4 regions of the Paenibacillus sp. JL3B1040 genome follow, and region 4 is predicted to be linked to each of the others. Evidence: riboswitches for the same ligand, from Rfam matches in the RefSeq annotation. Region 4 holds a riboswitch; each other region holds the start of a gene.
The links. A riboswitch is a leader RNA that binds a small molecule or an ion and turns the genes downstream of it on or off. The one in region 4 is predicted to bind cyclic di-GMP.
Positions count from the first base shown of each region.

Region 1: it holds a riboswitch for cyclic di-GMP, as region 4 does, so the genes downstream of both, ACZF99_RS18475 (Hpt domain-containing protein) here and ACZF99_RS21380 (anti-repressor SinI family protein) in region 4, are expected to answer to the same signal.
Region 2: it holds a riboswitch for cyclic di-GMP, as region 4 does, so the genes downstream of both, ACZF99_RS10390 (transglutaminase-like domain-containing protein) here and ACZF99_RS21380 (anti-repressor SinI family protein) in region 4, are expected to answer to the same signal.
Region 3: it holds a riboswitch for cyclic di-GMP, as region 4 does, so the genes downstream of both, ACZF99_RS19585 (sensor histidine kinase) here and ACZF99_RS21380 (anti-repressor SinI family protein) in region 4, are expected to answer to the same signal.

Region 1 is NZ_CM169317.1:4,093,421-4,100,872, reverse strand. It holds gene ACZF99_RS18485 (WIAG-tail domain) at 1-615, shown strand, start outside; gene ACZF99_RS18480 (FMN-binding protein) at 977-3,202, shown strand; cyclic di-GMP riboswitch class I at 3,362-3,447, shown strand; gene ACZF99_RS18475 (Hpt domain-containing protein) at 3,591-4,412, shown strand; gene ACZF99_RS18470 (chemotaxis protein CheA) at 4,393-5,712, shown strand; gene ACZF99_RS18465 (chemotaxis protein CheW) at 5,737-6,231, shown strand; gene ACZF99_RS18460 (methyl-accepting chemotaxis protein) at 6,260-7,452, shown strand, end outside.
Region 2 is NZ_CM169317.1:2,331,567-2,339,018, reverse strand. It holds gene ACZF99_RS10400 (SpaA isopeptide-forming pilin-related protein) at 1-173, opposite strand, end outside; gene ACZF99_RS10395 (hypothetical protein) at 348-812, opposite strand; gene ACZF99_RS10390 (transglutaminase-like domain-containing protein) at 1,029-1,835, opposite strand; cyclic di-GMP riboswitch class I at 1,851-1,929, opposite strand; gene ACZF99_RS10385 (MFS transporter) at 2,023-3,411, opposite strand; gene ACZF99_RS10380 (LysR family transcriptional regulator) at 3,552-4,433, shown strand; gene ACZF99_RS10375 (DUF5957 family protein) at 4,439-4,645, opposite strand; gene ACZF99_RS10370 (multicopper oxidase family protein) at 4,676-6,160, opposite strand; gene ACZF99_RS10365 (response regulator) at 6,322-7,008, shown strand; gene ACZF99_RS10360 (sensor histidine kinase) at 7,005-7,452, shown strand, end outside.
Region 3 is NZ_CM169317.1:4,337,733-4,345,184, forward strand. It holds gene ACZF99_RS19575 (hypothetical protein) at 328-504, shown strand; gene ACZF99_RS19580 (response regulator transcription factor) at 695-1,291, opposite strand; gene ACZF99_RS19585 (sensor histidine kinase) at 1,179-2,708, opposite strand; cyclic di-GMP riboswitch class I at 2,814-2,899, opposite strand; gene ACZF99_RS19590 (GNAT family N-acetyltransferase) at 3,713-3,925, opposite strand; gene ACZF99_RS19595 (hypothetical protein) at 3,980-4,165, opposite strand; gene ACZF99_RS19600 (hypothetical protein) at 4,318-5,592, shown strand; gene ACZF99_RS19605 (hypothetical protein) at 5,712-6,347, shown strand; gene ACZF99_RS19610 (hypothetical protein) at 6,767-7,093, shown strand; gene ACZF99_RS19615 (hypothetical protein) at 7,135-7,452, shown strand, end outside.
Region 4 is NZ_CM169317.1:4,674,078-4,681,529, forward strand. It holds gene ACZF99_RS21365 (YqzM family protein) at 1-66, shown strand, start outside; gene dnaI (primosomal protein DnaI) at 163-1,116, opposite strand; gene ACZF99_RS21375 (DnaD domain protein) at 1,154-2,698, opposite strand; gene ACZF99_RS21380 (anti-repressor SinI family protein) at 2,908-3,081, opposite strand; cyclic di-GMP riboswitch class I at 3,121-3,205, opposite strand; gene ACZF99_RS21385 (hypothetical protein) at 3,644-5,239, shown strand; gene sipW (signal peptidase I SipW) at 5,242-5,832, shown strand; gene ACZF99_RS21395 (TasA family protein) at 5,932-6,519, shown strand; gene ACZF99_RS21400 (helix-turn-helix domain-containing protein) at 6,669-7,004, shown strand; gene ACZF99_RS21405 (YuiB family protein) at 7,081-7,374, opposite strand.

The sequences.
Region 1 (7,452 bases), 580 kb from region 4:
GATGCGGCGGTTCATGCCCACCATATCTCGCTCGAAGCGGTAAACGTATGGCATTTGTCTTCTGAAATTCAGCAGCGCGGCCTTCTGCCCGAGGATGGCGTCGGCGGCAAGGACATCCGCCCGTCCGCTATCGGCCGGGGGCATCTGCAGCCGGGCGCGGTGGATGCCGGAACATTGGCCGAGGGCGCCGTGGGGGCCGATCATCTGCAGGCAGCTGCCGTAGGGAACGTCCACCTCGCAGCGGATGCGGTCGGGAGCAGCCAACTGACCGACGAAGCCGTCGGTACCCGCCATCTGCAGCCGGGCGCCGTCGGGGTGCGGCAGTTAAGCTTCACTCCGGTTCAAACCCTGCCGGGCCAGCCGGCACAGCTGCAGTTCGGCATGTCCGCATTTTTGCTGCAGGGCCATGAGGAGGAGACAACGATCACGATCGCTTTCGACGCTCCGTTCGATTCATCCGACTACGTCATCGTTGTCATGACCAATCACTCCGCGTATTACGCCTCGCTGAAGGAGCAGTCGCCCGAATCGGCCGTAATCGCGATCTCCAAACTTAAGGATAGCAGCGTCAACTACGGGTTTGTGACGTGGATGGCCATCGGCAGCGTTCGGTAGGACGACGTATCATGCGCCAGCCGCCGGATCGTTCCGGCGGCTGTTTTTCTGCGTATTCCCATAGATGGAGTGACAAATATTTCAGGCTGTGTGATTTTGCGTACAGCTTTTTTGCGCCAAATTACCTAGTATCTAATGGAAACCGCGCAGCTTTTGTTGCTCTGTTATGTGAAATCATTCACGATGATGTGGGGTGCGGTTTTCGGGATAGACATCGTGCAAGAGGGAGGGGCGTGGGTCGCTTGGAAGGCGGTGTATCGTTTCCGAGCACAGTCGAAAAACAAAGAGACGATATCATCAAGAAGAAGCAGGTTATGTAATTTACATAGCTTGGTGAAATTCACAAGGGAGAGGATCGCATTTGAAAAAGCTGATTAGCCTAACGGTAAGCGCAACATTGGTATTATCATCCTTGTCGCTTACTGTCGGTGTATCCGGTTACAAACTGACCGGCATTGACGTGGTATCCGCCGCATCGGAAACGGAAACGCCAGTCAAAGAAACGCCAAGCAAGACGACTACGCCAAGCAAAACAACGACGCCAAGCAAGACGACTACGCCAAGCAAAACAACGACCCCAAGCAAGAAAACAACACCTAACAAAACGACAACACCCAGCAAGAAAACAACACCCAGCAAAACAACAACACCCAGCAAAACGACAACGCCTGCCAAAACAACCGCTCCGGTTGTTAAACCGGTAGAGAATCCTTATGCCGACGGTGTGTACGTCACTTATGGAAACGCTTATTCTAAAGGGACCGAAGGAGCAAAAGTCACGATCAAGGACGGCAAGGTCGCTGCGATCGAATTGCTCAGAACGAGCCCTAAGCTGATCGATAGAGATGTCCGCAACAATTACAGCGGTCTCTGGAATGCTTATGAGACGATGAAGACCAACCTGCTTGGCAAAACGCAGGAGCAGGCAGCCAAAGTGGACGTTGTGTCCGGCGCGACCCGTTCGTGCGACGGCTGGAAGCTGTCCGTCGATCGCGCTTTCCAAAGAGCGTTGAAAGAGAAACCGCAGGGCGTAACCTATTTTGCCGGCGAGCACATGGGCGTTGATCCGGAAGGTAAATATATGATCTTCGTTACGTTCGACGCGACGAAGCGTACGGCCGTCAAGCTGTATGCGCTTGACGCCAGCGGCAATGCCGTCGAAGAAGCGAACCTGACCGAAGAGCAAGCCGCATTGGTGAAATCCATCGCTGCCGAGCTGCTGGCGAAAGGGACGGACGCCGTAGGACCCAAAGGCCAGGAAGCCGAGTTTAAGGCGGCTGTGAACGCTTATTGGGACGCGGAGCAAAATGCGAAAGTAAACAACGATTCGAAATACATCGACGGGTTCTATTCCGCTTACGGCGCAGCGCGCGATAAAGGCGTGGAGCGAGCCGACGTCTACATCCGCAACGGCAAGCTGGTTGACCTGAAGCTGTACAGACTGGGCTCCAACCTGATCGATCGGGGCGACACGGCATATGCCGATGTGGTGAAAGCCAATGCTCCGATGACGGCGAAACTGCTCGCCAACGGCTCGTACATCGAGAACTTCAGCGACGGCGTCGACGCGATTGCCGGCGCAACCGAAAGTAGCCACAGCTGGAACGTGGCCGTGGAAAGAGCTTTTGAAAAAGCGTTGAAAGTGTCGGGCAAAGCGAAATATTTTGAAGGCACCTTCGCCGGTGTCGACAACCTGTCCAAACTGCTGGTTCTGGCCGACATCAAGGCGGACCAAGTTTCGAACGTAAATGTACATCTGTTTGGTGCAGATGGTAAATTGATCGCAGCCGACAAGCTGACGGAAGAGCAACAAACCGTTGTTGCTCAACTGAACGAAGGCTTGACCCAAAAAGGCGTGAACATGACGCCGATCGTACTTCAAGAGGACTTGTCCCTCGCGGCCAGAGCGGCATTTGCCGACCTGCTGAACAACGCGTCAACAACGCAAGGTACTTACAAAGACGGCACCTACACCGCCTTTGGCGACGCTTATGACAAAGGGACGAACCGTGCCGACGTTACGTTACGCAACGGCGTCATCGTTGGTCTGAAGCTGTATCGCGTTGGGGTAAATATGATTGACCGCGGAGATTCAGCTTATCCTGAGGTTATCAGAGCGATCCCGATCTTGACCCGCGATCTGCTGTTTGCCGGAACGAGAGAGCAAGCGGCGAAGGTCGATGTGGTATCCGGCGCAACCAGCAGCAGTACCGCTTTGAAAACGGCCGTCGAAAATGCTTATAAGAAGGCAGAAATCAACGAGTCGTACAAAACAGCCTACATCAATGGCATTTTTGCCGGGATCAACAAAGACAAATCCGTTTACGTTATGGTAACGGTGCAAAACAACGTGCCGTTCAAAATGGAAGTGTTCTATCTTGACGCGAACGGGAAAATCAAGACGGAAGATCAATTGACCGTCGACGAGAAAGCCGTCAAGACGGAGTTCGAAACGCCGACTGCCGAAGGAGCCTTGCATAAATACGGGTATCGTCCGGCAGCCTTCGGCGATACGGAGGGCATGAAAGCCGTTTCTGCCCAAGTGGTGGACGCCGTGAAGAATGCGCTGGAGAACGCCGGCAGATAATCGCTTTTGCCGGATTTGGCAAGCCTAAAGGCTTGGTGCGTAAAGCCCCCTCGAATCGTTCGAGGGGGCTTTTGTTCGTGCGCATGGAGAAATTTAAAATTCCTAGTTTACAACTTCTGTCCTTGCATGCTAGTATAAATTAACTAAAAAATAGCAATTTTACTAGAAGGGCAAACTTGCCGAAAGTCAAGGACGCAAAGCCACGGGCCTAACGTAACCGTTACCAGGGCAGCCGGGTTTCATGGTAACTTGTGGATGCGATTCTATCTTTCAAACAGTTCTCTTTCTTCGAAAATGCAGCTTTCTCGAGAAAGAGTTTTTTTGTACGAAGAATTTGTCGAATAATAAGTAAAATTGTCGAAAATTGATGTGACGGGGAGAACATATCATGGGAGAATTTGGTGCTTCGGATCCTTTATTGGAGATATATCTTCACGAGAATTCGCAACTGCTGGAACAGCTGGAGCAGTGCATTTTGGAATGCGAGGAAGCGAATGCGTTTTCCTCCGCCGCGATCGATGTCATCTTCCGTATCATGCATACGATCAAAGGTTCTTCCACGATGATGGGCTTCGACAATATTGCGGCATTGTCTCACGTCATCGAGGATCTGTTTGCTTATATCCGCGAACATCAACCCCGAGTAACCGATTATTCGGCATTATCCGATTTGGTGCTCCAAGGTGGGGACTCTATCAAGCTTGAGCTTTATAAGATCAGGCAGGGCGATTCGCCCGACGGCGATTGTGCGCCGCTGATGGGCAGCATCCGCCACCACTTGGAAGAGCTTAAGCACCGGCATGACGGCGGGCGGGACGCTCCCGTCTCCAAACAAGCCGACAGCGGGAGCCTGGACGAGAGTACCGCCCTCGCCGCACATGGTGCCCGCTTGAAAGCAGTCCTGTTCTTCGACGACGACTACAATATGGAAAATGTACGTGCATACCAGGTGGTCCATAGTCTGAAGGAGTGGACCGAGCATTTCAGCTACTGGCCTGATGACATTGAAAGCAACCTGGACTCCGCAGGAATCATCAAGGAGCAGGGGTTTCAGTTGTTTTTCCGCAACGGGGAAAGCGCCGAAACCATCACCGCCTATCTTTCGCAAGCTCCTTGTCTCAAACATCTTGAGATCAGCGAGTATACAGCCCGCGGGGACTTGCCGGAAACCCGCGCTCCTGGCGGATTCCATGCCGGAGGTTATTCTTGAGAGCAACTCCGCAATCGAACCGCCGCTTGTCGAAGAGCGGCCGTCCCCCGGAGCCTCCGGCGTCGCGTCGTTTCCGCCGGAGGAGTCGCAATCGCTGGCCAAGCCGCCCGTTTCGACCGCAACTACGCAGCAGTCCAGTTTCATCAGCGTAAATTTGACCAAGCTGGACGAGTTGATGGACCTGGTTGGGGAATTGGTTATCGCCGAATCGATGGTCACGCAAAATCCCGAATTGGCGGGCCTTGAGCTGGAACAGTTCCGGAAAGCGGCGCGGCAACTGCGCAAAATTACCGGAGAAATTCAGGATAAGGTCATGTCCATCCGGATGGTTCCGCTGGTGAACACGTTTCAGAAAATGCACCGCATCGTCCGGGATATGTGCAGGAAGCAGGAGAAGCTCGTACGGCTCCAACTGGTCGGCGAGGATACGGAAGTCGACAAGAATATTATCGAGCATATCTCGGATCCGATCATGCACCTGGTACGCAACGCCATCGATCATGGCATCGAGGTCCCGGACGAGCGGGCTGCTGCCGGGAAGAACGAGACTGCCACGCTGACGCTCGAAGCCAAAAACGTCGGCGGCGAGGTGCTGATCCTCGTTCGCGACGACGGTCGCGGATTAAACCGGGAGAAAATCCTACAACGGGCCCGGGAGCGCCGCTTGATCTTTCGGGAAGAAGCGGAGATGAGCGATCGCGACATCTATAATCTGATTTTTTTGCCGGGGTTTTCAACCAAGGAGGTCATTACCGAATTCAGTGGCCGCGGTGTCGGCATGGACGTCGTGCTGAGGAATATCGAAAGCGTTGGCGGCAGCGTTTCCGTCGACAGCGCCGCAGGCGAGGGAACGACGATCACGATTCGCATCCCGCTGACGTTGGCGATTATTGACGGGATGAACGTCAAGGTTGGAAGGTCCCGATATACGATCCCGACCACGGCGATCAAGGAGTCGTTCCGGCCTGATCGAAGCAGCGTCGTGGTCGATCCCGAAGGAAACGAAATGGTGATGGTGCGGGGGCAGTGTTACGCCGTACTCCGCTTGTACGAACGATTTCAAGTCACGACCGACGTTACGGATATGGAGGAAGGCATTTTGATCATGGTGGAGCAGGATCATCGGACCTTCTGCATCTTTGCCGACGAATTGCTCGGTCAACAGCAGGTCGTCGTGAAAAGCCTGCCGTCCTACATCCGCAAAATCCGCAACATTCGGGGGTTGGCAGGCTGCACGATGCTTGGGGACGGAAGCATCAGCCTCATCCTCGACGTTGGCGGACTTGCTCTTACATCCTAAAAAAATAAAGGAGAGAACGAGGCCATGACAGACCCAAACGCACAGTTGCAAACAGAGCAAGAGGACGATACGCAGTCGGGAAAGTTCCTTACTTTTCTGATTGGAACCGACGTATACGGCATCGAAATCCGGTATGTCACGGAAATCATCGGAATTCAGGCCATTACGGAGGTGCCTGAACTCCCCGAGCATATTCGCGGAATCATTAATTTGCGCGGCAAAATCATTCCGGTTATGGATGTGCGGCTGCGCTTCAAGAAGCCGTTCCGCGAGTACAATGATCGGACATGCATCGTGGTCGTGGACATGAAGGACATTTCGATCGGACTTATCGTCGACAGCGTGGCCGAGGTCGCAACGATTGCGGAGGAGGATATCGTTCCTCCGCCGGAAATCAAAAACGGCAGCCAGCAAGGTTTTATTAAAGGGGTCGGAAGAGTGGGCGGCGAAGTCAAGCTGCTGCTGGACGGTGACAAGCTGCTGCACCATGATGAAGCCGAAAGTTTAAGTCAACTGTAAGCGAAAACGACAACGGGGGTTATGGAAAATGATGAAGCTGACGATCAAAGCAAGACTTATCCTGTCTTTTAGCCTTATGGTTCTTTCTCTGGCCGGCCTTGGAATGTATTCGATCAACTCGGTCGACCGGGTCAATCTTCAATCCACGGTCATCACCCGGGACTGGCTTCCCTCTATGGATTTGGCGCATTCCATGAATACGCTGATCTCCGATTACCGAATCACGGAGCTGCGAATTATTCTGGCGGTGAGCGACCCGCAGGATCTCAAAGACATGAAAGATCGTTTAGACACGGAAAACGGGAAAATGCAGCAACTGATCAACGGTTATGAACAAAGGGCGAAAGCCGGTCAGGACAAACAGTTGTTTGATACGTTTAAAGAGAGATGGATCGGATACATGCAACTGAGTCAGCAGATCATCGGGCTTGTTGATCAGCATAAGAGCGACGCCGCGATGGAACTTATGCGCGGGCAATCGAAATCGGAGTTTGATCAGGCCACGAATGCCTTGCTCGAACTGGTGAAATTCAATCAGACGAGTTCGCAAAATGCGAGCGATGACGGCGATAAAACGTACGCCGACACCATCACGGTCCTGATCACCATCATTATCGTCATCACGCTGATCGCTATCGGCCTTGCCTTTCTGATCGTCCTGAGCATCACGAAGCCGATCGGCAAGCTGTCGAAAGCGGCTGAAGCGTTGTCGCTCGGCGATGTCAACGTCAGCGTGGATACGAACAGTCAAGACGAAGTCGGTCAGTTGATGCAAGCCTTCTCCCGCATGATCACCAGCATTCGCGACCAAGCGCGGGTCGTCGAACAGGTAGCTAACGGCGATTTAACCGTTCAGGTGAAGGTAAGATCGGAACATGACCTGATGGGGATCAAGCTGCAGGAGATGGTCGAACGCAACAACGAGATCTTGTCCAGCATCAATACGGCGGCGGACCAAGTGGCTTCCGGTTCGAAACAGGTGTCCGATTCCAGCATCGCGTTATCTCAAGGCGCTACCGAACAAGCCAGCTCCGTCGAGCAGCTTACCGCCTCCCTGGAGGAAATCTCCACGCAGACGAAGCTGAATGCGCAAAACGCCAATGAAGCGAATCAATTGGCGGCCGATTCCAAGCAAAGCGCGCTGCAGGGCAACGAGCAGATGAAAGATATGCTGGGAGCGATGCGTGAAATCAATGAGGCGTCCAGCAGCATTTCCAAGAT
Region 2 (7,452 bases), 2.3 Mb from region 4:
CCCTGCCGCCCATCAGGGCCGTAAACCGCGTCAGTGACCGTATCCGTGGCGCTGACGGCGGCATCGCTCGGGGCTCCTTCCGAATCGGCGCTGGCCAGAGTGGCTCCCGCTCCGAATGTCCCTTGAAAAACAAGAGCAGCAGCCATAATGATGGCCATGAATTTGCGTTTCATAAGTCGTGTTTTTGCCTCCTTTTTTCTATCGATATCGATGTGTTCAAACGACGCTTCTCCCTACCTCCTTCTCGAAACGTTGTGGTGGGCAACATGACCATCGTATTTCAGCATTCTAAACAATTCCTCGACAATCGACCAAATAAAGCCAAGTCCCCTTGGTTATAAGTGATATTATTCATTGACTTGACCGGCGTTTTTCGCCCGATAACTCTGTCTTTCTTGGGTTTTTACGGTATAGAAATCCATAAAATTGTTTTTTTTCACCGCTTCCACCAACCAGCAGCAAAAATCGCGAAATTCGTCAACCTCCCACGTTCGGCCATCGCGGTAAACGATCCGGGGATAGGTGAAGCTCAGCTTCATTTCGCCGTTCCATTCAAAGCGAAACCCGATTCTCCATTTCTGCTGGTGGAGCCAAAATCGAAACGGCTGCTCCCGCAAAAGGTAAACCTGCCCGTTGCCAAAAAAAACGGGGCCGTCCGGCGTCGCCACGATTCCGATTCGATTTTTCCGGTAGTTCATATAAAAGCCTCTTTGCCGGTATCTTCTCAGTTGCTTGGTCAGTTCGATCTCTCGAAAGGTATCCAGCTCCATGCCGCGGGAACCGTCCCTAAAGTGAGCGACAACATTCATCACCTTGAACCTCTCCCTGCTTGGCGTGCTTTGTTGTGACATACGTTTGCAAGGAGTATAAACAGGGAGTCTATACAACTTCTGAACAATCCTGATCGGTTGGCGGGAATCGGAGGAACGGTGAACGCAAAAAAGCCGCTTCGACACCCGACCCGGCAAACAGGATCGAAATGTCAGAAGCGGCGCGTATTCCGCAACCGGCGTGATTGGGTTCGCAACTTAGTATATTTTCTCGGCCTTATATTTCGCGGGATCTTTGATCATCGTATAAGCGGTCGTCGTTCCTTTCCAGCCCGCGTCCGCCGTAGTATCAATCGTGATCCAGCGACCGTTTGCATAAACCTCGTTCCAGGCGTGATAGGTACTGACATAATCCGAGGTCCCCATCACCAATTTGGCCGGAATCCCTACGCTGCGCAGCATCGCCGCGAACAAGGAAGAGAATCCATAGCAAATGTCCTTCTTCCGGGTCAGCGTCCGGTCGAGATCGGGCAGGTAACTGGAGGTGGCGCTGAAGGCCAAGCTGTCGTCGTACTTGATGGTGCTGGTGACATAATCATAGATGATCTGAACTTTTTCCTCGGTTCCGACCGCGTCTTGAATCAACTCGTTGGCGATTTTCGCCGCGCGGCCGTCCGGTTCCCAATTTACGTTTTGCGTGGAATGCAAAAACACCTGCTTCTCGTCCTTCAGTTGCAGCTTGACCGTGTCCTTATGGACCAAACGGTACGTTGTCCCTTTAAGCTGTTCCAAAAGACTGACCGCATACTCTCCGTTCCCCAGTTGAAGCGGAAACGTCTCTCCGTTCGTTCCGGGTGTTAACGTGTAGGTGTATTTCTCCTCGCCCTTGGCGATCTGCAGCTTGGTTTTGATCTTCGTCTTAACGTCATAGTTGATGCGGATCGCTCCCTGATCCACCATGGTTTTATCGATCCAGCCCGGGGTTTCCGCCCCTTGAACCGGAATTGCGCCGGCTCCTCCGAACCCAATAATGATCGCGAGCGTTACGGATATCCACTTTCTCATGACAAAAAAACTCCCTTCGGTAGCTGGCTGCCAAACTATCTTAGGCCCTATAGCTTTGCGTCCCTGCCTTTCGACAGGTTTGCCTTTATCGGATAAAGCTCTTTAGAAGTTGTATCGGCACAGATCATGTCATTTGTTAATCCGGATTCATCCTACTCGGCTCCAAAACCGTCTTTTATGCAGGTCTTTAGACCTGCCTCATTATCGATTCCTCCTTGCGGGATCGTCCGACTCGACTAAAGAAAAAATAGTAAAAAAGAAGGATTCCGATATGAAGCACTGCCAAAACCATGTAGATATTGCCATACACGGCAGAGCCCTCAAACGGATTCAGCGGATTCCAGTGCGACGACGAGCCGTGATCCACGGCATGGCCGTAAAGGCTGGTCGAAACCGCGCCGGACAAAAAGCCCAACATGGACAACAGACCCATGCCTACCCCGGTCTGCTCTTTGGGCAGCGTGCGGGAAATCGTGTTGGACAACGCCAGTTGCATGAACATTTGCCCCACATTGCCCAGGATCAGAATCGCCGCAATCCAGCCCGCCGCCGCCCCGGACAGCACCGAAATCAGGGCAAAACAGCTGATTAGCAGCAGGGAAGCCACATAGATGACGAAGGAATTGCCCTTGGCATCCGCCAACTTGCCCCCTTTGCGGCCGAGGATCGCCGAGGCAACAGCCCCGGGCACCATGGCAAATCCGATCCAACCGGCAGGCAGCCGATTCACCTCGGCCAGCAGCTGCGGCGTCAGGAACGGCAGCGCATAGCCGATCCCCATGACCAGCACCGACAACAGCAGACCCAGCGCATAGCCCGTGTTCCGAAATAATCGCGGATCCACGAACGGTTGCGGAGCTAGGCGGATCCGCCATAGAAACAGGAGAAACCCGATCAAACTGCCTAAATAAAGCTCCCATCGCCCATAGGTTACGCCGAGCAATAACAGAGTGACCGTGATGCCCAGCACCCCTCCGCCGAGCCAATCGATCCGAACGGCCCGAATCGGCTCATCGCTGAGGTATTTGCGGTAGAACGGCAGCGTAAACAGCATCAGCATCGGGATGCAAAACAACCATCGCCAATCGACCAGACTGACCAGCAGCGCGGATACGACCGGCCCAATCGCGCCCCCGATCGCCAGCCCCGTGGCTGTAATTCCCAGCGCATATCCGCGGCGCTCGGCAGGAAAATGCCGCACCGGAATGATCATCGCGGCTGCGGGAACCACCGACGCGCCGGCCGACTGCAGCACGCGGCCCAGCAAGACCATCCAATACGCCTGAGCCGACAATCCGGTCATTGAACCCAAACAAAACAGGATTAACCCGAACGTCAGCAGTTTTTTCAACTGAAAAGCATCCGCCAGCTTCCCGTAAATCACGGCGCCGATGGCGTAAATCAGAGCATATGCCGTCGAAACCCAACTGACTTGAGTGACGGATAAGCCGAATTCACCTTTGATTTCAGGGAGCACGATATTAAACATCGTTGCCCCCATGGATGACAAGATCATGGTAAACGCCAAAATGCGGATCAGCTTCTCGCGTGCCTCGGATGAATCGGCATTTTTCATCGTATCGTCCCCCCTATCGATTTCCTCACAAGTTATTGTAGGATTGAATATTAATAATGAAAAATATATATTAATTTATGTATTCATAACCTAAAGGATATTAATCATCAAATTCCCTTAAGAGAGGAGTTGTCATCCGCATGGAGTTGCTGCAATTGGAGTATTTTCGCACGGTCGCCCATTTGGAGCATATGACCCGAGCCGCCCAAGAGCTGCATATCGCCCAGCCGGCGCTCAGCAAAACGATTGCCAGGCTCGAGGAGGATTTGGGGGTCCCGTTGTTCGATCGGCAAAATCGTCAGATTCGGCTGAACGCCTTCGGCAAAGCCTTTTTGAAAAAGGTCGAGACAGCGCTGGACATCCTGGAAGAGGGAAGGCAGGAGGTGGCGGATCTGGCGGGGATGGAGCGCGGCAGCATCCATTTGGCCACGAATACGCTGGGACGCATTACGGCTGCGCTCGGGGCTTTCCGCGAAGCTTATCCCGAGGTGAACTTCCGCATCCTGCAGACGTCGCCGGCATCCATTGCGGAAATGATCGAGCTGTTGGAGAAGGGCGAGGTGGATCTCTGCTTCACTGCTTCCTCGCTTGATCATCCGGGAGTGCGAGAGCTGCCGGTGCTGGACGCCGAGGTGTTTCTCGCCGTCCCGCCCGGCCACCGGCTGGAGGCAAGCAAAAGCGTCCGCCTCGAGGACGTGGCGGACGAACCTTTCATTGAATATAAAGCGGGCCACCCGTTTCGCAAGATCAACGAAGCGTTTTGCCTGGCCGCAGGCATTCGCCCCCGCATCGTCTGCGAGGTGGATGAACCCGGCGCGCTTGGCAGCCTCGTCTTCGCCGGACTGGGCGTCGCCTTCGTTCCGGCATGTCGGAAGGACGAACGTCCTCCCTACTCGATGCTGCGGATCGAAAGCCCGGTGTGCCGGCGCGTTTTCTCCGTCGCTTGGCTGGAGCGCCGATATTTATCCGAAGCCGCGCGCCGGTTTCGGCAGTTTCTGGGCGAATATTATAGCGGCGCGTAAATGTCTTAGCGGTTCCCGCGGCGCGAGGTCCGCTTTAGCACCAAGATGCCGGCCAGCGCCGCGGTGACGAGCGGCAAATATTTAATGCCTCTCAGCCAGGAGAGGTCCCCTCTGAACAAGGTGACCGCGGTGATGGCGATCAGCTCGCTGAGCACCAATCCGCCGATCAAACCGCCGGCTAGCGCCGCGATAAGCCAAAGTGCTTTTTTCACTTAAATTCCTCCTCCATCTTCGCTGATTGGTTAATCCGGGAGATTGCCCGATTTGGTGCCTACGCGAAACGGCGTAGTCACCCCTTCGTAGTTCACCATCATCGTCATCCCGTTGGCGGCATGCCCCAAATTGTGGCAATGTTCCATCCACAAGCCGGGATTATCCGCTTTGAAGACCACTTCATATTCTTCGCCGCTGAACAGGAGCACGCTGTCCGCATAGATGGGGCTGCCCGTCAGCGGCTTGCCGTTCTTCGTCAAGATCTTGAAGAGATGTCCGTGCAGATGCATCGGATGCGGACCACCAAAGGTATGTTTGAAACGGATTTTGATCCACTCCCCTTCCTTGACTAGAAGCGGCGGAATTTCATGAAACTTCTTGCCGTTAATATCGAGGACGCCGAGCTTTAGATCGTAAACCCGGTCGAACTTCATGTCCGCGGTAATCCCGTCCGCAAGCGGCGTCCCGTAATCCGTGAAATCGAATGACGGCGCGTCTTTGCTTAGCGGCTTCGGCTGGGGCCCGCTCCCCAACAGAATGTGCCAGGCTTGATGCTCTCTGTTGTACATTTTGACCTGCCCGCTGGTCGGCATCGTGAACAGCACGTCGTATCGCTGGCCTCCGCCGATCGGAATCCACTCTTCCTTGAGAGCCTCCGGGCCGTTCAAGTCCTGCCCGTCGATCGAGATCACCCGGAACTCCGCACCGGCCACCCCGATCCACTGCACCTCGCTATAGGCATTGATCAGCCGCAGCCTTACCGTTTCTCCGGGGGCTGCATCGAGACGTAAACCATCGGCTCGGCCATTGGTCAGCTTCAGCTTATCGTTCAGCAATTGCAGCGTGACCGCGTAATCAAGGTCGTAGTCGAAATCTGACTGCTTCGGTTCGACGATCAGCCGGCCGACCAGCCCTTTCCCCGCCTGTTCCGAGCTTTGCTGATGAGAATGGTACCAGTACGTTCCGGGGTGACGGGCAATGAACTCATAGGTAAACTGCTCGCCCGGCCAAACGGCATTCTGCGTGACGCCGGCCACACCATCCTGGGAACAGGGCAGGATGACGCCATGCCAGTGAATCGTCACCCCTTTGCCGATATCGCGATTCGTTAGCGTTACTTTCACGCGTTCCCCTTCCTTGACCCGCAGCTCCGGGCCGGGCGAGGTTCCGTTAAACGTCCAGGCCTCCGTCCTTTTCCCATTGTCCAAGGTTAGAACGGTCTTTGCCGCGGTCAGCTCATAACTCCTCACCCGCTCCCCCGCGGCGGGTTCGGCCTCCTTCAACTCGGCGCAGGATACCGCAGCAGCCGGCTCGCCGGTTCCGGGCACAGCATGATCCTCATGGCCGCTATGACTAGCGGCATTTCCATGTTCGACTCCGTGGTGCATTTGGCTCATATCGACTTCCTCCGGGTAACGAAGTTCGTTATATCCGCAAGAGGCCAAGAGCATCAGTCCAGCGAAGCAGGCGCTCCAGAGCATTGATTTTTTCAATTCCAAGCCGATTCCGGCCATCTCGCTTCCTCCTCCTTCCGGGGTTGGTCTCATCATAACCGTCAAATGTTGTGAACTTGTGACGATCCTTTACGGGTTCCGTGAAATTCCCCGAGCGGGATGGAAAGCGGGGGAAAAGCGGATATAATGAAAAAAAAACAAGCATGGGAGGACAACCACCAATGCCGCACACCTTGCTGCTTGTCGACGATGAGCGTCAAGTCATCGAATTTATGGAGCCTTTTTTGCAGCAGGAAGGATTTCAAACGGTCACAGCCGCAACGGGAAGGGAAGCGTTGCACAAGGCCGCCTTGCACAAGCCGTCGCTCGTCGTGCTTGACTGGATGCTGCCGGAGTTGAGCGGAATCGAGGTTTGCCGGGAACTGCGAAAGTCGGGGCCGGTCGGGATCATTATGGTGACCGCACGCGTGGAGGAAACCGATAAATTGATCGGACTGGAGGTCGGTGCCGACGATTACGTGACCAAGCCGTTTTCTTTGCGCGAGCTGGCCGCCCGCATCCGTTCCGTATTACGGCGGATCGAGGGGAATGCGGCGGCCGAGCCGCTGCTCAAACGTGGGGAACTGACGATTTCCGAAGCGCAATGCCGCGTATGGAAGCGGGATATGGAGCTTGCCCTGACGCCAACGGAATTCAAGCTGCTGCTGACGCTGGCCGCCAAACCGGGGATCGTCTACAGCCGGCTGCAACTGCTGGCCGCCATGGAGGACGATTTCTTGAACGATGAACGAACCGCCGACGCCCACATCAGCCGCATCCGCAAAAAAATCGAAGACGATCCGAGTCGCCCTGCCTACATCCAAACGGTTTACGGGTTTGGTTACCGGTTTGAGAACCCGCAGCCATGACCGTATCACGCAAGCTTTTTCTCGTCATCGCCGCTTTTATTTTCGGGGTTAGCCTGATGTTTATGCTGTTTACCTATTTCACGATTCGGGACTCCTTGGAGGTGATGCTGCAATCGTCCAGAACGGAGGAACTGAATACGTTGGAGAATCAGCTCGAGGCCTATTATGAGGCACACGGAAACTCATGGGCGGCGTTGACGCCTGCGGATTTGGCGCGCCTTGCGCCGGAGGGAAGACAGGCGTCCAGCATCGGGCTGATGGATTCGGAACGGCGGATGTTAACGGTTAGCGACGACTTGCCGGTCCGATTATTGGAGCGGCTGGGAATTCACAGGGAGCTCTCCAGCCAAGGCAAAACCATCGGTTGGGCCTATTATTACGACTCCGATGTGGCCAATCTGTCCAAGCTGCGGATTGGCACGCCGATTTCGGTCGTATTTCTCG
Region 3 (7,452 bases), 340 kb from region 4:
TTAATAAATTCCCAGTTAACCCATACGTTTGCTGGTAGTATCAGCGACGCTGGTACTACCTCTTTTAATGAGACAAAGAAAGAAGCTAGAAATACGGACAAGCAGATCCCTTTCAATTTGGTTTGCATCATTGATCCCCTTCTCTTCGTTTTTGATGACTACTCTATTTTTATTCGTAACACTGATAGAATAGAACGAAATTAAAAGAGGGTTCAGTTGACGGCAATAAGAAGATAAATATGTTTCACTACATTAAATCCACATAGGAACGACACAAATAAGTGCTACGATAAACGAGTAGCAAAAATTGATTGAGGAGGAATATCTATGGCAGTAAACGGTGTGTCGAGTTCAGCAATGCCAAGGAATTGCGGGATGGAAAATATGCACGGAGGGACTAAGAAAATATCGTCAAATCACCAACATACTGAAACAGTACATCAGCAGCACAAGTCAGAGATACAGGATCAGTATCGCGGACAAAAGATAGATACTAAAGCATAAGTGTTCCGTCAGAAATCAACCGACGGTTGGCTACGCAGGCCCTGGCGGATTGGCACGCACGACAGCCTCAGTTCTTCGATGGTTTTCTACGAGAGTGCTGTACCTAAATAGATGCCAATTAAATAGAATAGCACCTAACCTGTAATGGTTAGGTGCTATTCGCGACTTTCAATATCAATACACATGGACGCTATAATATCCCTTTCATTTTTGCTTTCTTGGCAGCTTCCCTGCCGGTGTGCACCTTCAGTTTTCGAATCACTCGGTTCACATGTTTTTTGACAGTACTCTCTGTTATATGCAAATGTTCCCCAATTGCGGAACGGGTATGACCATTGTGAATAAAACGGAGGATTTCAACTTCGGTTCGCGTTAATTTTTGGCGCATTTCTTGTTGCTTCATTCGTACAAACTCGGATCGAAGCACGCCTGCGGCAGAAGCATGAATGGAGGATAGGCCCGCATATGCGGCTCGAATAGCCTCCGGAATATCTTCAAGCGCCGTCTTGAGAATATAATTGAAAGCACCGTTGCCGAACGCCTCAGAAACGATCCCTGCCTGATCTAATACTGTAAGCATGATGACTTTCGCATTACTCATGCTGCCAATCTCGAGCGCCGCGTCAAGCCCGTCTGCCTTTTTCCCATCCAGCACCACATCCAATAGCACCACATCAATGTCTAACATACTGACAATGCGAATTGCATTGACTTTCGTCTGAGCCGTTCCGACCAAAAACAAATCCTGTTCCCGATTCACCGTTTCGGATATATATTCGTTCCACACCGGATCGTCTTCCACCAATAGTACTTTGATCTTGCTCATGGTCTCCCTCCCATCGGTTCAATGACGGTGAATGACGAATGACTCTTTGGATGGGAAAATGAAGCGTAAATGACGTACCGATTCCGATTAGACTTTGTACCTCGATGGACCCCTGATGGTGTCGCATGACTTCATGACTGTAGAATAACCCCAATCCATCATTCCCTTCGTTCGATTTGGTTGTAAAGTGAGGTTCAAATATATATGGCATGGCTTCCGGAGCGATGCCGCAACCGGAATCACGAACGGTAATATCCATCGTTTCTTGCGAGAGATTAGACGTTATAGTCAGACACCCTCCTTCGGACATCGCTTCAATGGCATTATAGAAGAGGTTCTTCATGACTTGTTGCACGTGAACAGAATCACAATACAAAACAATCGATTCATCCAATTTTTTTCGGACTTTAAGATTCTTGCTGCAAAATTCTCCCGCCAAGCTATCCAATAGTTGCTCAACGAGTTCATTTATAATACATGACTGCTCGTATAATACCAACTGTTGTGATGAATGACGAAAACGGAAAGCTATTGCTATTATCCGCTCGGTTGCATCGATTAGATGAGATGTGTCCCGATACAATTCCTGTTGCTCGGTTTGTTGGGCAAGATTAAATATACGTCTGGCTGCGACCTGTATTTTTCCCAGTTCACTTTTTAAAGCATGATAGAATTGAAATATAAGCGGAGTGTTCCCATATGGTTCTTGGGGTGTAGATTCCAATCGGATTCGGACACCCAATACACCGTAACGAACAACAAATACATAAAAGCAAATGCATACTGCCGTTAAAACAGCACGTTTGGTATCAAAGGGCGGATAGAATCGGAGCAAAGGCAGAATATAATCGAAAAGCAGTACAAAACTGATCGACGGTACAACAATCCAACAGACCACACGGTGTTGCTGTCTGATCCTCTCATCAACTTCACGGTATGCCAACCTCAAGCATGGCACTGCTGCGGTAGCGTAATAAATCATCGCCCAGAGCGGTATCGGATGTGTATCACGTGAAGCCTCTGAAGGTAGAAGAAACATGATCAGAACCGGGATCAGTGCCCCAACGATTGTGGAGCGCTTCCAACCCTTTCGCCGTTGAAACCATCCCGCATAGCTCAAGCTGAACATCAACAACGAATAAGGAGGCATGTACAAGGCTAAGAAGTAAAAAAACTCTTTTACCCATTCCAGTCCGGCTATAATTGAATCGTTTGCCAAAGGGACAATTGCGGGAATTATCTTCTCATCTATGGCGATAGTCAACTCTCCAAGTACAGAGAAAAAAGCGACTGAACCGGCCCAACGATTTGGCTCGCTTCTCGGATTGGTGAATAGCAGAATGGCGGTCATCAACAATAATGACAATACAAGCACCACTTCAGTTCCCTCCCTCGATGAGGTTCCTCGGCTTATTCGGAATCGGACATAGACGACAAAAAAGACACGTACCCTAACGTGCCTTTTCTCCAGAAGCCTGCCTTTTAGGGTAACCCGGCGATCATAGCCTTACGGCCGCAGACCCGTGGCTTTGCGTCCCCGTCTTTCGAGCGGGTTTGCCATTTTTCCTTCAGCTCATATTTATTTGGACAACCAATCGGAGATTACTTCATAACCCATTCGTCCATGGCGATGATCGAATCCCTCACCTGACCACTATAATGTCATTTAACAGCCACCAGGTGCTACTACCTAACATAGATTCGACATCAAAATCCCTCCCTCTTTTCAAGTCCTTCATTAAGATAAGCAATAGAAGCACAGTTTCGACCGAAAAACGGACCTTTGTCCTAATAACAAGCGGGAAGATATAGTCCAAATTCCTGTCTAATCCTCGCTTTATAGACATATTATACTAGAAGATTCCAGCTTTTGCGAGAATGGAGTTACAAAACTTTCCTTATTTATTTTCATCTCGAAATCGTAATATCCGAATTGGAAATATGGATTTCGAACAGCAGCGACTTTTCGTTTTCTGTAACATGTGCAAGCATTTGTTCATAAATTAGAATCAAAGCAAATCACCTGCTTTATAACCCCTTGCCCTTTTCGCTTGGGGTTCTTCTTTGTTTTTCTGTAACAGGCCATCCGTGCGGAGTTTTCGAAGAACTCCAAAGTCCTGCGAATCTGGCTTTGTATCAAAAATGGTAAAAAGGGCGTTTGACTATAGGCATTCGCCGGATACGGTCTAGGTATCTAACCATAGAATGATGCTGTAAATCAATTCGAAATGGGAGTGATCAACCGAAACCAAGTTCTAGGTTAGCCAATAATTTGTTACGAGTATCGGAATATTACAGAAATGATCAATGTAAGCATTAACTCCCCCAACTCTCTCGAAGTTGGGGGTACTTTTTAGATCTAAAATATACTATAAAAAGTAATTATGATCTTACTAGCAGTAAATGATAATCAGGCGACGCCTCTATTTTGAGAACCTCTTGAATAATTGGACTACTAGGGACATTAATGAAACCCATTTTCCTTGCCAATCCAATACTCGCCTCCGTGTTAGCATTTTCGATACAAATTCGTTCAAAACCTTTGCTTCTGGCATAATTTTTTAACCATTCGATCACTATTGTCCCAATCCCCATCCGCTCAGGGGCCAATGCAATAACACCAATAATCAGGCTTTGATAATAGACACCTTAATGGAAATAAAGCTCTGAACGTAAGTCTAGTCTAACTTTTCCTTCGGCAGAATTGATTTCAACTTTTCTTAGCGACCTTCCACCTAAATAATTTTGTACTTCGACCTTATCAGAGGTCAACTGTTCTAACAAAAGACGTAAACCATCAAAATCAGTATCTGGTATATCAAATGATTTTAGCATTGTACCATCCTCTTTCTTAATATTTTTCTAAACTTCAATAGGTATATTTCTATGCATAACAAACCCTTCTCTCTTTCAGTTACTACACCAGAAAGGATTTTTACTAACCATGTCGAAATTGGTAATTTAATCATAAGATAAGGATGATGGACATGGGAGAGCGTATCTTACATTGTGGAACTTCTTTGGAAAATTATTATACATGCGTCAATCAACAAGTAGCCGGCTTTACGAAAAGAGTCGCTAACGTGAATGACCGGGTCTATATTGTAGTGAAAGTAGGAAATAAATCACTATGCGGAGCTCGCGGTAAACTAAAAGAACCTACCGATTTTCGGCCTTGGAAAGACAGCGATCAATATCCTCAATGTTTCACTCTTTGCGAAATCGAATACTGCCAACCGTTTGACATCAGCATTCTGGAGCAAGCCGGTGGAAAGTATTGGAGCCTCAAATATGTGCAATCCGCAAAAACCATAACCGATGAGACGGCTCTGCAGTTGCTTCAGACTGGCTTTGAACAAAATCGAACCAATGATCTGTTCAAATTCGAACAGCCTTTTACGATTAACTGCAACGGTAACCCTTCTGATGCTGAAGAGTGGTCCACGGATGAGGTGACTGAAGAAAATTACCAAGAAGTCTTGAACACTGTTCCCGATGTTAAAATCAACATCACGAGCACCTATGTCACGGTCAAATTTGAGAATGAAACAGACAAAATCAAAGGACTGGAGCCGCTGGTCAACGCTAACTTTTATCATTTATTCGATGATTTTTCCGAGCATCGGTCCGTGCTTATCCCACAAAACAGAATGTTTATGACTGCCCCTAAAAAAGATGCTAATAACAAAATGATCGCTGGGATCAGCGGTTACCCAGATGCAGTGCTCGTCCGCTTCATTCCCGATAATAAAACGATGCCCATTCAAGTTAACTTAATTGAATACGAATGTTATGGACGATACAAAAAAACACGTTTGGAAAAATTCGAGCATCTAAATGGACACATTATCCCGCAGCTAATGCGGTTTGCATCCACTTTTAGCATTGCTACAGACACGAAAATCAGAGAAGATACAATTCATAAGTGGTCCGGAAAAATCATCAAATACATCAACGAGGATGATTCGATCATGTCCAAAGCAGCGACGTGGATGCACGAACTGGACCCCGAAATCAAAGAACAGAACATTTCATACAATCTTCACAGCTTGCTGGACAAGGCATTCCGTTCTAATTTAAGGATCATTTTAATTATAGATGAATTAACCTCCGAGCAAAACGAAACCATCAAAAATATCATCAACTCATTCAAATTGGAAAATAAGAAAAGCACCGACTTCTTGAGCTTCGTAGTCAAACTGCAGCAAAAAATCGATTTGCTCAACAATACGGAGGAATACGCTCTTTCACTTCAAAAGTGACTGGAAGTAGCTGAGATCGTTTTTTTCTGTTGGAATATGAGAATTGACTTTACCGGTAGAAGATCATGCCCCAAAAAATGGCACGAGCCGTCAGGCAACGTGCCGAAGGAGTTAGAATGATGGAGAATAACAAAAAAGTATTTGTACCTGATGATAAAGGGAATAAGAAACAAGGGATTGACCTTGGACATTACACGCATATTCGTGCGTATCATGCCTGTCGTCCTATTGATATGGAAAGCTACTTTTCAGAGGGCATAAAGCCTTTTAATGTAGAGGAAATGCGTCAAATTGCCACTGCCACATTTGGAATATCAGTAAACACAGTTATGGATTACGACCCTACACTGCAACCTTCCGATTCCAAGCATGTCTATTTCAGCTTGTTTAAAAAAGAACTCCTGGGCGAAAGCGGACACTATTTATGTTGGGGGAGTGAATACCTTGCCGCAATTGCTGCACAATTAGATAAAGACATATATGGGAAATATCACGATATGCTATCCAGTACCGGAATCCCCACTATTTTTGTTTGTGATGTCCCGCTAGAATTATTGCCTCAATGGCAAATAGACGATATATCTGAACACTATGATCCTCATGACAGTAACTCTGCATGCTGGATTTCAGAAAGGTTAAAACCTGAATATATTGTTGCTCATGAACATCCTTCAAAAATATATAACCCTGTCCAAAGAAGCCAGTATATAAATAAACAAACCCACTGCAAATGGTGCGTCCCTGTGCAAAAGTAGCATCGGGCCAGATTGGCCCGATGTCTTGTGACTATACTTTAAAGATAACCTCTTTCTCGACTAGTGAATAGACAAAATCCTGAATATCTCGATAGATTATATTTTGAGGATTAAAGACTAAATTAAGAACATAATGCGCGGCTTTTCGCGACTCCCACTTATTTAGGTCATATATGGAGAACTTCATATCTTTTTCTCGATAGGAGAAGCTTCCAAGACGATTCTCAGCAAAGCCAAACTCATCTGGATACACAGACATGACCGATGCTAGGTATTCTTCTCGTGGTTGATGAATAAGAATTTTCGAATTTCGGAAATATTGTACGAGAAAGTTTATGGTATACCGAAGACCAATATCTTTCTATAGATTGTCGCCAGTCTGATTGTGACGTCGGAACCGGATCAAGGAGGTGAAACGTATGGTGAAGTATTCGGATGAAGAGATCAGAAATATCCCCAAAATCACAATAAAAATCGCTGCAGATTATTTGGGTATATCCCCGAACATGCTGACACTCGGCATGCGCAACGACTTGTTGCCCATCGGTTTTGCGGTCCGCAACGAAGACCGCTACAGAGAAAGTTGGTCCTATACCATCGTGCCGGAACGTCTCATTGCTTATAACCACGGAAAAATCAATGCTGTCCAGGTCGAGAATATCGAGAAAAATTTGAATACGATTATTAATCAATTCGAGGAAATGAAACGGGACCTGGTTTTTCTATTAAGCGAAAACGAGGGATAGGGGGAATCAAACAATTTGACGCTATTCTCGCACCACAGACAGTGAATGAACCGCTAAAAGAAAGTGCTGCGGCGGGTACTGCTGATGCGGAAGAAGAAAATCAACAAGCCATGCAAATAGAACAGGAGGTCATGTCTGAGCCAAAGGCTCGCATTTCTACTGTTGCAAAGAGCTTATCCAAGGAAGGGAAGGAGGTGAACGCTGTGCCAGAGCATTCGGAGATCGTAATAACACGTAAGCAATTATACGATGAAATCTGGGAAATGTCTGTCGCCGGAGTAGCCAAAAAATATAATCTTCCCTATGCTCATCTAATGAAACAGATTAAGGAAGCTGGCATTCCGATTCCTCCGTCCGGA
Region 4 (7,452 bases):
GGCATGTTGACGTTGATGGCCGTGATTTTCTTCGGCATGGTCATCATCAAATTTATCGCCAGCTAAGCTGGTCCGGCGGTAACAAAACCCGTGAATTTGACGAAAGAGCCGGGCCTTCCCCCGCAAGGGAAGCCCGGCTCTTTTTCTCTGCCGTTATATCTTCTACGCCCGACCGCGCTTATTTGTCCCGTTCACCTGGACGACGTCGACGAACGGGGCAATCCGGTCCATCAGCCGTTGGCCTTTGTGCCGCTCTTCCCCGTCCTTGTTCGTGAAGCTCAAATGCTTCTCCAGCGCGTTTAGGGAATAATTCGACGTGTAGAACGTCGGCTTGCGGTTCATCCGGTAATTCAGGATCGCGCCCATCACATGGTCGCGCACCCATGGATTCAGGTTCTCCGCACCGATATCGTCGAAGATGAGCAGATCCACTCGCTTCATCATTTCCACCGTATCGCGCAGCTTGTCGCTGTCCTGCAGCATGTTCTTCAGCTCTTCCACGAATTCCGGCATGTAGACGATGGCGCCGGAATACCCTTCCTTAGCCAGCTCATGCAGCAAATAACACATCAAGAACGTTTTGCCGGTGCCGAACGGCCCTTCCAAATACAGCCCTTTCGTTTGGAGGCCGGACTCCTTCGCTTCTTCAATGTAGCGAAATACCTGGCCTACGGCCGGAGCCCTCAAGCTATCCTTGGCCATGATTTCTACCGCATTGTAGCCTTCTTCCAGCGCCCGCTCATCCACGTAAAAACTGTGAATCCGTTTCTTGACGGACAATTCCCGTTCATACTGCAACTGCTTGGAGCATGGGACCTGCCGGTCCACCAACTGCGGGCTGCCACCCACCTGTTCGACCGTCAATCTCGTGAAATGGCCGGGGAAATCATTGGGGCAGTGCGCAAGCCCCGGGCAATTGGCACAGTGCTTGCTGTCGTTGACGTATTGATACAGCTTGGCCATTCCGCGCGTCAGTTGCTCCTGCTCCAGCTCCGGATGGCGATCCCGAAGTTCCCATACCAGCGGGTCATTCAGCAGCCGCGCGGTCAGTTCCTCCGAGCGTTGTTTGAGTTGCGTGTTCTTCATCTGGGTGAGCAGTTCCCCAAGGGATTCCATCGTGGTATGTCACCTTCCTTCCCCAAGCCAAACGGATTCAGACTTCTTTTTTGTGCTTTCCGGACTGCATGCGCTCCGCCATTTTAATCAATTCGGCGAACTCTTCCTCGGAAACCGTCGGCTCCGCCCCCGTCCGCTCCACGATCGGAATCTCCGGCTTCGGCTTGGCCCCGCGGCTGCCGTAGGCTCGCGCCCGTCCTCCGCCGGAAGCGCCGCCGGACGCCTTCTCTTTCACTTTATCCTTCACTTTCGACTGATCGCGGATATACTGCACCGCCTGCTCATATGTGCTGATCTGCTTCAGCAGCATGTTGGCGGCGATCGCGTCGATGAAGTTGCGGTTAATTCGTTGCTCCCCGCCCGAAGTTAACAGCGACATCAAATAATGGATGAGCACATTGATCACTTCGCCGGGCAGTTTATAATTGAGATCGATCTTCTCAAAGATGTCCAGCAGATTGTCCGGAATCGTCCCCGGAAAAAACGTCTTCAGCAGCCGGGTATACGGCTCATTGCGAAGCATCATATTGTATTGGTGAATATCGCATTTGCTTTGGAATTGCGGCGGCACATCGACGTAATACTCCATCTGCACCGCGACTTCTTCCGCCACGTTGCCGGAGGAAGAGGCCGCCTCCTTCGGCTGCTCGCCGCGCAGCGCGACGATTTTGCCGAAGGCGACCTCGCGCTCCTCCTGGCGCCGCTTCCCCTGCCGGAACTGCAGATTGGCCTTATGCTGGAGCTCATCCAGCAGAATTCCGCCGCCCGGCTCGAATACGCCGTCTTCGTCCAGCAACCGGCACAAATCCTGCACGCTCAAATCGTATTTACGGGCGACAAAATTCACCACGCCCATCCCTTCCGGGTCGAACCGGAGCGCCTCGACGAACGCTCGATTCCGCGATTCCCGCGGAAATCGGAGGATGATGTCCGCGTAGTTGATCGATTCCTCATCCATGGCCAGCTTAAGGCCCGGTTGTCTGGCAATCGACGTCTCGGCGATCGCCTGCTCCAGCTCGTAATCGATGGAATGCGTATTCAGCTCGAAAATTTCGTAAAACGGTACCGTAATATTCTCCCTATTCAAGCCAAGGCCGGGCCACGCCTCCGGCTCCTGGCGGAACAGTTGCTCCCGCAGGGACAACACCGCGAATTTGCCGATCTTGTCCCGCAGCAGCAAGGTCAAATGCTGGGTCCGAAAAAATTCGGCCGGAGCCAACGGGGCCTGCAGCTCATATTCGTACATATAATCATCGCTGTCCGGGACATACAGCCGATTCGTCTGAAGCAGACCTACCGCCTCCAGACGGGAAGCCTGCTCGATCAGGAACTTCCTTCCTTTTTCGCTCGGGTCCAGGCCTAGGGTCAAGAACAGCTTCCGCTGCTGCTCCAGCTCCGAATATCCAACCTGTTCCTGGGGAATCTGGTCCGCCAGCAGACGGTACAGCGAAATCGCAAACGCCCCGACCATCGGCTGATAGACCAAACCTAGCATCTTGCCGTCAACGGGACTGAGACCGAAGTCACGGTATACGCAATAACGGTGATTTTCGGTAAAATGCAGCAGGTTGTTCATGCGCACGGCTTCATCGCTCCTTCCCTATCACGCACCAATAGACTTCCTCTATTTTAGCATAAAAGACATCGTCCTGAATCGCCCCCAGCTTACAAAAATCGCCCTTTTTCCGCCTGCTCCGCTCCGGGACAACGTTTTACGCACGAATAGACAAAAAAAAGAACCGTCCCTCTTCCGACCGGGGACGATCCCTTACTCCCTCTTCCTGCTTTCAGTTACTCATTATGTAGGTGCCACTCTGCCGGTTTGGATCGATCTCCGGCCAAGAAGCGTCTGACCTCGTCAATGGATATCCCCGCCTCCTTGGCCATGGCGAGCAAAACCACCCACTCCGGATCGACGTTACCGGGGTACCGATCGTAAACAATAACCTGGGCGGACTTCTTCAACAACAATCTCCTCCTAAGATCATTATTTTGGTTTTGTCCCCAGGCAGTCCAGCCATCCTAGTATCGCTACCTTAGATCTGAGACTTTGTGCCCCTGCTTTTCAACAGGTTTACCCTTAACTGGTGCTTTGTTATGCCAATGGATCACGGGCTTTTGAGTCAGCAGCTCTCCTAGACCCTATTATAACGGCGTCGTTTTGAAAAGTATGTCACTCTGCGTAGACCGGGCCGATCGTTTTCTTGGAAAAGGATAGCTTTTTTTGTTTGATCGCTTACGATCTTGTCATTTCCGGCAAAAAAATAACCTGCTGCCGTAACAAGGACTGTTCGTTTCCTATAGTGAACAAAAGGCTGTGATATTTCGTGAATCAGGCAGATTTTTAAAGATAATCCAAGATAATCGTTCTTTATTAAGAACAAATCGCCGAATTCGTGAGTTTCCTTTTTTCGATTGTTTCGGGTATATTCGAATCACGGAATTCGTTCTTTATAACGAACGTAATAACGAACATTTGAACCCTCCCCAGAAAGGAGCGACTATTCTGCGAAGAACCCGAGCTGAAGTGATCCGCAAATTACGTAAAAAGCGGAAGAAACAAAACATGGTCAAATCGCTGCAATCCGGATTCATTCTCTCGACGCTGCTCTTGTGGACCTCCCAGCAGGTCGGGACCACTTTCGGCGAATTCACCAGCGTACGCGAGGACAACTCGGAGATTAAGGCATGCCGCGTGTTTCCGAGCCAAATCGAAAGCCAGCTTGCGATTTTGGCCAAGCATCTGGAACGGGCCGCAACCTTAAAAGGAAAACTTATCGGCGCGACCCTGACCCGCGCTGCGATAGATACGACGATCCCTGCGCCGGCTCCGGTTCTGTCGGAAGCGGGCGTCACCGCCCCTGCTTCGCCGGCTGCACCGTCCGCAACCGACGCGGTTTACTCCGGCGGCGAAGGGTCCGGCGGCTCGGAAGCGACCGCGGATTTCTCCGCAAGCTTGCAGTTGGAAGCCGCCGCCGATAGGTTAGCGGCGCAAATCAGCGAACTCCACGCCACGATTCAGCAGATGCAGCGGCAGCAAGCCCTGAACCAGTCCATTTGGCAGGAATTGCAACAGGAGCTCGCCGCTGCCGCCGCCGTGTTTCACGGGTTGTTGACTTCGCTGATCGAATTGGAGCCGAATTGCGCCGAACTCACGCAAACCACGCTGCTTGATCGCCTCGAGGACCTCCTGAAGGGCAGCGGGCTGTCCGGCCCGCTTCGCGGCACGCTGCAGGAAATGCTGGGCTACTTGCGCTCCATCCATGCGTCCGCCCCGGCCCTCTCCGTCGACGGATTTGCCGCCGTCGCATTTACCGGTCCGTTGGCCGATGGCGATTCCGCCTTAAACAATCCGGTTGACGGCGAGGCGCTCGCTTATTTTGAAAGCGTGCAGGCCTCTCTGGAATCGGCGATCGCCGGTTTATCCGCCGAGCTCTCCAGCCTCGAAGCGCAGCGGTCCAGACTGTTGGCGGAAGCGGAGGCCCAGCGGCTGGCCGAGATCGAACGGTTGAAGCGGCTGGCGGAAGCGAAAGCCCAAGAAGAAGCGGGGCAAGCCGAAGATCCGGCGAACCCGGATGAGAACGCCGACCCAAGCGGCGGCGAACCGCAGCAGCCCGGGGAGGAGCCGCCGGCGCCGGACGAACCGACTGACGGCGAAGTCCCTCCGACGGAGGGCGACTCCGATAACGGAGCGGTTCAACCTCCTGCGGAGGACGATAACGCTGCGGAGGAGGACGCTAAGGACGGTAACAAAGCGGACGAGGAAGCTTCCTCCGACGAACCGCCGCCAGCCCCCGGCGATGCTGCCGAACATGGTCCTTCGCCGGAACAGCCGGATCCACCGGTTGGCGAAGACCCTGTTGCCCTTCCGCCGGATGCGCCGACAAGCGGTGACCCGCCGACGTTGGAACCCCCGCTGCCTCCCGTACAGCCGGACCCGTTGGAGGATCTCGTCCTGACGAAGCCGGAGGAGGAGCTGCCGATTCATGACGAGAATACGGCGGATGACGAAGACGAGGAAGAGAGTGAAGGCGATAACGAAGAGGGGAATCAGCCGAACGAAGTCGATCCCTCTCGGACTGCGATTCCCTCTCCCGCAAATTCATCGGAGGTAGGTGAATAAGCATGCGGATTCGCAAATGGATCGGAAACGCGTTGACGTTCCTGATGGCGGTCGCCTTTTTTACCGTGGCCGGCTCGGTCGTACTCTCGAAGGTTTCCGGCAGTGAACCGAACTTCTACGGCTATCAGCTCAAAACGGTCCTGTCCGGCTCGATGGAGCCTGCCATCCCTACCGGTTCCGTCGCGGCCATTAAGCCCGGCGGAGATATGAACCGGTTTGGCGTCGGCGATGTCATCACCTTCCGCTCCATCGACAATAAGCTGATCACTCACCGCATTGTCGAGGTAACACGCGACGAGCAGAGCGGTCAGGTGCTTTACCGGACCAAAGGGGATAACAATAACGCCGCCGACTCCGCCCCCGTGAACCCGGCGAACGTCACGGGCGTTTATACCGGGTTTAACGTTCCCTATGTCGGTTATGTATTCAGCTTCGCCGGGACAAAAACGGGCAATGTCGTACTGCTGATTATCCCGGGCCTCCTCTTATTCCTGTACGCGCTCGTGACCCTTTGGAAAGCGATCGCCGGGCTGGAGGAACCGAAGAAGGAGCCGAACCAGCCGCAGCCCAATGCCGACGCTAAAGTCAGTTGACGTCTAAGGAGCTGGTTTGAACATCGGTTGTTCTCCTTATGAATTCATAAGGATGCAATATATCAAAAATCTTTTTAAAATCAGGGAGGAATTTAGGAAATGGGTATCAAAAAGACGTTAGGTTTCGGAGTAGCAACCGCAGCACTTGGCTTGACCTTGATCGGCGGAGGCACGTTCGCTTACTTTAGCGATACGGTGGAAACGACCGGCACGTTCGCCGCTGGCACACTGGATATCAACGCCGATCCGACGGCGATTGTGGATATCGGCAACTTAAAGCCGGGCGATCAGATTCTTCGCTCGTTCAAGCTCAAAAACTCCGGCACGCTCGACATTAAAGAAGTCCTGCTGAAAACGAGCTACACGGTAACGAATAGAGCCGGCGCACCGGACAACACGGACGATTTCGGCAAACATATCAAAGTGAAAATCCTGAAAAACGTAGACAAACTGAATGACGTCATTTATGAAACTACGTTGTTCGATCTGCAAAATCAAACCCCGGACGCCGTTGAAAAAGGATTTTTCCTCGGGGAACGCAGCGGCCTGAGAGCCGGCAACACCGATATCTTGGCCGTCGCTTTTGAATTCGTGGACAACGGTCAAGACCAAAACCAATTCCAAGGCGACGCCTTGAACCTGAAATGGACGTTTGAAGCTAGACAAGGCGCCGGCGACATTAGATAATAACGGATGGCCGAATCAGAACACCTTGCCCCGCTCTTGGGACTAAGGTGTTCTTTGCTTGGTTTAAATTCCGACTTAACTCCTTTGTCCGATTCCGTTTATTTTGATATAATGACATCAAATTATTCTGATAGAAGGGCGACGGCTACATGGCAGAACAAATTGGCGAGCGTATTCAGAAAATTCGGCAAGACCGAGGGTACTCCTTGTCCGAGCTGGCGGAGAAAGCGGAAGTGGCCAAATCTTACCTCAGCAATGTCGAACGCAACATTCAATCGAATCCCTCCATTTCCTTCATCGAGAAGATCGCCGATGCTCTTAACGTCTCGATCAACCTGCTATTGTATGGCGACCGCCCCGCACCCGAATTGCTTGATCCGGAATGGTCGGAGCTGGTGCAGGAAGCCATGACTTCGGGCGTCAGCAAGAAGGAATTTAAGGACTTCCTCGAATACCAGAAGTGGAAGCGAGGCCAACAGGAATAACGGTAAACGCAAAGAAAGCGCGAGACGCCAGGAGGCTGCCCCCTGACGATGCTCACGCTTTTTGAACATGTTCCCTCTAGAACATTTTGTACCCGCCCAGCCGCAGTTTGCGGATGGTCCACCCGCTCAGGATCGCCCCGCACAACCCGGCGAACGCCGTCAAATAATCCACCAGTCGGAACGACGCGAGATAGGCCCCGAAGCTCTGGTCATGGTCCCACAGCGTATAAATCACGATCGGCAAAATGACGATAATGAAGACGTATGCCGGAAACCAGGTTGTTTTCATCAGCATATTCAAAATAAACCCGATGCCGAACATCATGACGAAGAATAAAACCATCAGCACCAGTACGATGAGCCACCCCATCGCTCCCCCACCCTTCTAAAGGTCATTCAAAAAGGCATCTTTCGATCACGAAGCAAATCAGTGAAGGTGATTCGACAT